One region of the Acinetobacter faecalis genome, then DNA from elsewhere that is predicted to be linked to it. Evidence: riboswitches for the same ligand, from Rfam matches in the RefSeq annotation. Region 1 holds a riboswitch; the other holds the start of a gene.

What was found. A riboswitch is a leader RNA that binds a small molecule or an ion and turns the genes downstream of it on or off. The one in region 1 is predicted to bind cobalamin.
Region 2: it holds a riboswitch for cobalamin, as region 1 does, so the genes downstream of both, SKM54_RS01445 (5-methyltetrahydropteroyltriglutamate--homocysteine S-methyltransferase) here and SKM54_RS06665 (TonB-dependent receptor plug domain-containing protein) in region 1, are expected to answer to the same signal.

The regions. Positions count from the first base shown of each region.
Region 1 covers NZ_JAXHPF010000005.1:17,187-21,570, reverse strand. Annotated here, with positions in the region: gene SKM54_RS06675 (glycerophosphodiester phosphodiesterase) at 1-193, opposite strand, end outside; gene SKM54_RS06670 (cob(I)yrinic acid a,c-diamide adenosyltransferase) at 230-808, opposite strand; gene SKM54_RS06665 (TonB-dependent receptor plug domain-containing protein) at 896-2,743, opposite strand; cobalamin riboswitch at 2,784-2,988, opposite strand; gene SKM54_RS06660 (phosphoribosylanthranilate isomerase) at 3,133-3,774, shown strand; gene trpB (tryptophan synthase subunit beta) at 3,758-4,384, shown strand, end outside.
Region 2 covers NZ_JAXHPF010000001.1:292,498-296,881, forward strand. Annotated here, with positions in the region: gene SKM54_RS01435 (3-oxoacyl-ACP reductase) at 1-108, opposite strand, end outside; gene SKM54_RS01440 (Glu/Leu/Phe/Val family dehydrogenase) at 576-1,850, shown strand; cobalamin riboswitch at 1,994-2,142, shown strand; gene SKM54_RS01445 (5-methyltetrahydropteroyltriglutamate--homocysteine S-methyltransferase) at 2,466-3,602, shown strand; gene SKM54_RS01450 (methylenetetrahydrofolate reductase C-terminal domain-containing protein) at 3,721-4,384, shown strand, end outside.

The DNA of each region.
Region 1 (4,384 bases):
ATTCATAGAGTGATTTATTTTGTCCCGTTGTGCGAATCATTTGGTCATCATGCATGATGATGAGTGCATCATCTTTGAGTTGTCGAACATCAAATTCCACCGCACGAATACCTAAATCTTGAATATATTGAAACCCGCCTAAAGTATTTTCAGGTGCTTCACCACGTGCGCCACGATGTCCAATAATTCGCATAGGATTTTTCTCAAAGCGTTTAATTGAATTATACGCTTAAATTGTTTCGTTAATATTTTTTTGCCAAAGCACTTCAGTACCACCTTCAGCACGTTGTAATGCACGAGATGCCACAAATAACCAATCTGATAATCGGTTTAATAATTGCAAAGAGGGTGCTTGAATGTTTTTATCACGAGAGTGAACAGCCATTAATCTGCGTTCTGCACGACGGCAAACAGCACGCGCTTGGTGTGCATAACTGCATGCCAATGAACCTGACGGTAAAATAAAATCTTTTAACATTGGGAGATCTTCATTTAAACGGTCAATTTCATTTTCTAAGTATTCAATGGCAACGGGTTGAACCAAGTTAAAGTTTGGAATGCAAACTTCGCCACCTAAGTCGAAAAGCCAGTGTTGAATAAGGCTTAAAGATTTATCCCAAGTTGCTTTGTCTTCAATTGTACTTACAGCAATTTGTGAGCGTAATACACCAATACTTGAGTTGAGTTCATCTACATCGCCTAATGCTTCAATTCGTAGGTCATCTTTTGAAACGCGTGAACCATCTCCTAGTCCTGTTGTTCCTGAGTCACCTGTGCGGGTGTAAATTTTGCTTAAACGGTGTCCCATGATTGTTCCTTTAAATGTTTGAAATAGGGGAAGAATAAAAAAGGATAATGCCTTTAGACATTATCCTTAGTTTTTACTATCTGTACATTAGTATTTGAAAGTCACACCAACAGAAGCTTGGCGACCACCGTTGATGTAATAAATACCATTCCCACTAGAGTATTCAGTTTCATATTGAACATCACCAATATTTTCAATATTAGTGAATAGTTTAATATTGGGGTTTATATTCCAGTAAGCATTTACATCGATTGTTGCATAACCCGGGTTATTGTATTGAGTGCTATAACTTTTAGACTTAGAGCTACCAACTATAGAAGTGCTAATTCCATAAACCTCATTTTGTAAGCCTGCTGATAGTGTTGCTTTTTGACGAGGGCGCTTTTGCAAATCTTCATTTGTTTCTGCATTTTTTGCTTGTACATAAGCATATGAAGCATTTAAGAATAAATCATTTGCACTCCATTTATAAGAAACTTCACCACCTGTAAATTCAGATTTATTTACATTAATTAAAGTGTTGTTTTTTGAAGTAATCAGATTGTCTACTTCATTACGATATACAGATAAAGAAATTACAGAGTTTTCAGTAACTTTCTGATCTAAACCAACTTCATATGAAAAGCCTTCTTCAGGTTTTAGGTTTGGGTTGCCACCCCAATTTTTTGCATATAAATCATTCATACTTGGTGCTCTAAATGAGCTACCAATATTGGTATAGATACTTGTAGATGGGCTAAAGTGATATCTTACAGCCCCTTGACCAACGGTATGTGAGCCGAAACGTTCATCATCTTCTAAGCGAATGCCAAATTGCGTATCGATATTATTTACTTGGTATTGATGTTGAGCAAAATAGCCTGTGCTGTTGTTTTTACGACTGTATTCAACATCGTACATAGGATCCCAATCACTTTTAGATAAAATATCTGCTTCAATATTTTTATGAGTTACTCCCATTAGAATATTTTGAGAAGGTGTGAATTGCCATTTTCCATAAACTTCAGCTTCTTTAGAGGTATTGTGAACAAAGTCAGGCTTGTCCATTTGATCTAAATCATCTTTAAACTGTGATAAACGGGCATTTAATTCAAGATCTGATGTGATTTTAACCTTACCCTTTAAGTTCACAATTTCATTTTGAAAATCTTGTGAAACTAAATTGCCGTTTAAGTTGTAAGCACCATTTCCTTCATTTTGGCTGTAATCTAAAGATGCGGAAAAAGCTTCTTTGTCGACACCAAATTTTGCGCTGTATCCTTTTTGATCATATGCATATTTTTGATTACTGTTGCTTAATACTTCAGTGCCATCAGATTCTAAACGTTGACCGCGAATTTGTGCATACAAACCATTTTCAGCAAAGTCGGCACCTACAATTGATTTATAAGTTTTATTTTCACCAATTTCGCCTGTAACAAATGCACCTGTTTTTACCGGTGTTTTAGATACAAGTTGTATTACACCACCAATAGCATCAGTACCATAAAGTACAGATGCCGGTCCTTTAAGAACTTCAATTTGCTTCAGGTCTGTTGTGTCAATAAATTGAATTGATGCTGAACCCTGAGAAGGTGTATTTAAACGAACACCATCACGCATGACTAAAGTATGATCAGACTCAGTTCCACGTAAAAAAATAGAAGCTTGCTGTCCATATCCGCCAGTCTGAACCATATTGATTGATGCATCATTAATTAATAAGTACGGTAAAGATGCAATAGGGGATTGATCTAAAACTTTAGGCTCAATAATTGAAATACGCGCAGGCACATTTTCAATATTTTGTTCACTACGAGAAGCTGTAACCACAATCGTGCTTAAAGAAGATTTTGCAGAAGTTTGAGCTTCAGTCGTTGCTGATACAGACGTTGAAAAACCCATCGCAATAGCGATTGCACCCACAAGGGCAGTAGGTTGAAAAAGTGTAGACATGATTGATGCGCTCCATACATTCACCCCCCGTGAATGATTGAGTTAAAGGGCACAATAAGCTGGTATCCGGACTTAAATGTGATCGAACTATCAATCTACTTATCCACCTTCCCACAAAAAATTGCAGTGGTGTAAATTGTTCAATTTATAAAGATAAGCTTTTCATTTTACCGTTGCGGGGGCAGTGTTGGATTCGCACCAACTTCCCTATAGCCATGGCTAAGACTTATTGCATTCGCGCGAAGTATAAAGTTAGCATGTGAAATACACAATCTTCGTCAAGAATATTGCGTATGAACTTTACGCAAGCTTGAAAAATTGCATTACAATGATTCGCCTTCAATATTTATAGATGGGCTATAAACAAGGCATGGCAAGAGCAACAAAACATGCGTACTCGTGTAAAAATATGTGGAATCACACGAATTCAAGATATTAAATCTGTTGTAGATGCTGGTGCAGATGCAATTGGCTTTGTATTTTTTCCACCAAGCCCTAGACATGTTAGTGTTGAATTAGCTCAAGAACTTGTAAAACATGTACCTGCTTATGTACAAACAGTTGGCTTATTTGTGAATGCATCTAGCGAAGAAATATTAGAAGTATTAAAAACAGTATCTTTAGATGTTATTCAATTTCATGGTGATGAATCACCTGAACAATGCCAACACATTGCGAAAGTTACAGGCAGACGTTGGTATAAAGCCATTCAAGTGAAACCAGATTTAGATGTAATTTCAATGATTAAGCAATATCAACAAGTGGGTGCAAGTGCTATGCTTTTGGATGCTTGGCATCCTGAGCTAAAAGGTGGGACAGGACATTCTTTTGATTGGTCACAGTTCCCACAACTTGATATTCCATTAATATTGGCAGGTGGATTAAAACCTGAAAATATTGAAAACGCTATAAAGACGACCAAGGCATATGCCGTAGATGTCAGCGGAGGCGTAGAGTCCGCAAAAGGTATAAAAGACCAACAACTCATTGAACAATTTATGCAAGGAGTCCATCGTGGATCAGCAAAATAAAAGTCATAACAGTCAAGTTGACTATACCCAATTCCCAGATCAAAAAGGGCATTTCGGTATTCATGGCGGACGTTTTGTGTCAGAGACTCTTATGGCGGCTTTAGAGGATTTAGAAAAACTCTATTTTCGCATGAAAGATGACGAACAGTTTCTGGCAGAATTTGACCGTGACTTGGCGTACTATGTCGGTCGCCCAAGTCCTTTATATTATGCAGAGCGATGGTCGAAAGAACTCGGTGGTGCACAAATTTACTTAAAACGTGAAGACTTAAACCATACAGGTTCTCACAAAATAAATAACACAATTGGTCAGGCGCTTCTTGCAAAACTTTCAGGTAAAAAACGTATTATTGCTGAAACAGGCGCAGGTCAACATGGTGTTGCAACAGCAACAATTGCAGCACGTTTAGGTCTTGAATGCGTTGTATTTATGGGGGCTGATGACGTTAAACGTCAAGCAATGAACGTATATCGTATGCGTTTGTTGGGTGCGACAGTTGTTCCTGTAGAAAGTGGCTCTAAAACATTAAAAGATGCCATGAACGAAGCAATGCGTGACTGGGTAACAAATGTTGATTCAACTTACTATGTAATTGGTACAGTTGCAGGT
Region 2 (4,384 bases), on a different contig from region 1:
ATAATTTACAACAACACGCGCACCTTCAGATATTAAAGATTCTGTAATTGCTAAACCAAGTCCGCGAGCACCACCTGTTACAAGTACAATTTGATCGCAAATATGCATAATAAATCTCAATAATTTTACTTGTGACGAAAGATAGCAATCTTTCAAATAAAGCCAAAGTAAAATTAACTCTATGAAGATTATTGTGTTTAGTTAAATAAATTATAAATAGATAAAAGTGAAGAACAGCTAATAAAAATAACGAAAGTAACAAATTGTTAAGATAATTGTTGAATTGTACCCAATTGCAGAATATTTATATGCTTTTGCTATACTTCGCGCAACTCGAGGTGCACTAGTTTTAGGTTGAAATTATTAAGTATTTTTAAATAGTTGAAGCATTCAGACTTTGATTTGAAAAATCAATTATCAAATTTTGTACAGTGCATGACTGAGATTTGTTACAATCAGTAAATTGCATACTTCGTTGCATATTTAAATACAAAAATAAGTTTAATTAAAACTAATGTTAAGAAATTTAAAGAGTATCTATTAAGGAACTCAATAAATTCATAAAAGGAATATAAATGTCTAATCTCTCATACGCAAATGCAGAATACGGTCCTTGGAAAACATTTTTAGAACAAGTAGATCGTGTTGCGCCATATTTAAGCGAAGACCTTTCAAAATATGTTGATACTTTAAAGCGTCCAAAGCGTGCGTTAATTGTTGATGTGCCAATTATTATGGATGATGGGACGATCCGTCACTTTGAAGGTTACCGTGTACAACACAACCTTTCACGTGGTCCGGGTAAAGGTGGCATTCGCTATCACCCAGATGTTGAAATTAATGAAGTAATGGCGCTTTCTGCCTGGATGACGATTAAAACTGCTGTTGTTAATTTGCCATTTGGTGGTGCTAAAGGTGGTATCCGCGTTGATCCACGTACATTATCACCACGTGAATTAGAGCGTTTAACACGTCGTTATACAAGTGAAATTAGCCATATTATTGGACCTCAAAAAGATATTCCTGCACCAGATGTTGGTACAAATGCCAATGTAATGGGCTGGATCATGGATACTTATTCATCTGGTCAAGGTCATACAGTAACAGGTGTTGTAACAGGTAAACCTGTTCACCTTGGTGGTTCATTAGGTCGTGTAAAAGCAACAGGTCGTGGCGTGTTTATTACAGGCTACGAAATTGCAAAAAAAATTGGCTTAAGCCTAGATGGTGCGAAAGTATCTGTTCAAGGTTTTGGTAACGTAGGTAGTGAAGCTGCTAACTTATTCAGCGAATACAAATCTAAAATTGTATGTATTCAAGATCATACAGGCACTATTTTTAATGCTGATGGTATCGATTTAGAAGGCTTACATGCGCACGTTGCAGCAACTCAAGGCGTATTAGGCTTTGCAGGTGCAAAACAAATTGATAATGAAGATTTCTGGGATGTTGAAACAGATATTATTATTCCTGCTGCGCTAGAAGGTCAAATTACAATTGAGCGTGCTAAACGTTTAAAAGCTAAAATGATTTTAGAAGGTGCAAACGGTCCAACTTACCCAGAAGCAGATGACATTTTAGTAGGTCGTGACATTGTTGTTGTGCCTGACGTAATTTGTAATGCTGGTGGTGTAACTGTTAGTTACTTTGAATGGGTTCAGGATATGTCTAGCTTCTTCTGGACGGAAGATGAAATTAATGAACGCTTAGATAAGTTAATGATTCAAGCTGTTGCAGATGTATGGAATTGTGCTGCGGATAACAAATGCACAATGCGTACAGCGGCGTACATTTTAGCGTGTGAACGTATTTTACGTGCTCGTAAAGAACGTGGTATTTACCCAGGTTAATTCTGAGTAGTTTAAAAGCCTCCGTATTCGGGGGCTTTTTTATAACTATTGAAAAGTAAATACTAATTAAAATTGTCTTATATTTAATAATATGAAAAATCAGGCAAATAAAGAATAAATTGACAAAGCATCAGCATATATTTAGTCTTTGCCACACTTGAGGTGCTTCTAATTTAGAAGTGAAACTGGGAAGTTAGTACAGAAAATGTGAGCTAGCACTGCCCCCGCAACGGTGAATAGAATATTTTAAATATTTTTAAGTCCGGAGACCGGCCTGAAGTAGACCAAAATAATGCGGTGGGCGTTTATAGGGGTTGTCTTAATTTTATTTGAACTTATTCATTTACTTTTGCGCGCCTATTTCATCTTCTGCATAATCCATTTCAATATCACACGGGGCGTGTGTTTAGGTAAATTATGCTGACATTCCAAAAAATTAATATATTTCCTCCTATAAATTCCTTTCCTTATCCGTTCCATAGTTGCAAATAGAATCGCTATCCATCTATTTGTATAAATTTAAATATCTTTAATTTATACAAAACAGCTTTCTCTCCCTATATATCTAAATAAATACATATTTTTGTACTTATTTTAAAATGATGAATTAAAAAAATGATGACAAGTAACACCACTCAAGCGACAAAAAATCAGTATGCAAACAATAAAGCGGAGCATATTGGAAGTTTTTTAAGAGCGCTTAAATTAAAAAAAGCACGATATGATTTTGCAGATCGTGTGATTTATGAAGAAACTTTGCGTCAAGTTGAAAATGCAGAAATTGATAACTTAATTGATATTCAATTGGATTTAGACTGCACCGTAATGACAGATGGTGATTTTCGTCGTGCTTGGTGGCATTTAGATTTTTTAGAGCAGTTTAATGGTATTGAAGGTCATAAAATACGTGACGGTTTAAAGTATAAAGATGCAATTAGTAAGCCTTATGATGTTCGAGTAACTGGCAAAATTTCGTTTAATGAAGATCATACTTGCCTAGCGCATTATCGTTATTTACATGAAGCAATAGATGGCTTTGCAACGGCAAAATATTGTTTGCCAAGTCCAAATATGATGCTGTACCCACATTTAAGAAATAATCGCACTTATGCAGAAAAATTAGATGAATATGCACAAGATTTAGCTTTAAGTTTTAATCAAGCAATCATGGCCTTGTATGCAGAAGGTTGCCGTTATATTCAAATTAATGATCAGTTTTTGGCATATTTATGCGATGAAAATTATCGTGCCAAAGAAATTGAGCAGGGATTGAATCCTGAAGATTTAGCAAAGTTGTGCGTAGAGGTTTTGAATAAAACTTTGCAAGATAAACCTGAAGATTTATTTATTGCGTTGCATATTGACCGTGGGAATTTCAGTTCAAGCTGGCTTTATAGTGGTGGTTATGAATTTTTGGCAGATCATGTTTTTGAAAAACTAACGAATATTGATCGTTACTTATTAGAATTTGATACAGAACGATCAGGTAATTTTGAGCCTTTAGAAAAATTAAAAAACTCACAAGCAGATGTCTTTTTAGGCTTAATTTCAAGTAAAAAAGAAATGCTTGAGACGAGTGATGAAATTATTGAACGTATTAACACTGCGACAAACTTTTTACCTTTAGAGCGCCTAGGATTGTGTTTGCAAAGTGGCTTCGCTTCAATGGAAGAGGGCAATAAAATTTCCTACGATACGCAGTGGAAAAAAATTAAATTAATGAACCGTGTCGCGCAAGAAATATGGGGCTAATTTTGTTATGAGTTTTGTTTCTGATGCTGTCTATTCGGGCAGTGTCAGATGGCGTTTTAACAGAATTAATTTATAATTTGGAACTTTCATCTATTGATGATTGTAAAACTACATATTTATGTCACAACTATCTTCCTATTTTCAGCAAAATCAATTTTGTGTACTCGTGGAATACCTCACGTCATTAACAGAGGTTTTTCCAACTAAAACTGTATTTGCAGGATATCCGGCTGTAATGACATTAGCAGATCGAGTGCATTCAGATCATGATATTTTGCCATTAGAAGCGAGTGAAAACTATTCAAACTCAGTTGAAAAAGTGATTCATTTTTCAGGCAAAGGTCGAGATATTAAAGACTTTGAATTGTTTTTAAAGCAAGCGAAAACAGCACATATAAAAAATCTATTATTGCTTACGGGCGATAAATTAAAAGAACATGAAGATGGTAAAAATGGCGCTTTACGAAGCCGTTATTTAGAATCTGTAAATGCAGTGATGGCAGCCAAAAAGCAAGGTGGTTTCAATATTGGCGTTGCATTTAATCCTTTTAAATATGCAGATGCAGAGCGCGATGCACAATATTTGAAATTGCATAAAAAAATAAAGGCAGGTGCAGATTTCATTATTACCCAATTGGGATATGACATTGCAGCATTAAAACAGGCACAATTATTTTTAAAGCAATGTGATTATTCACAAAAAATACTCGCTTGTGTAATGCCACTTAATTTGGCGCGCGCAAAGTTTATGGTAAAGCATAAAGTTGCGGGTATTGTTATTA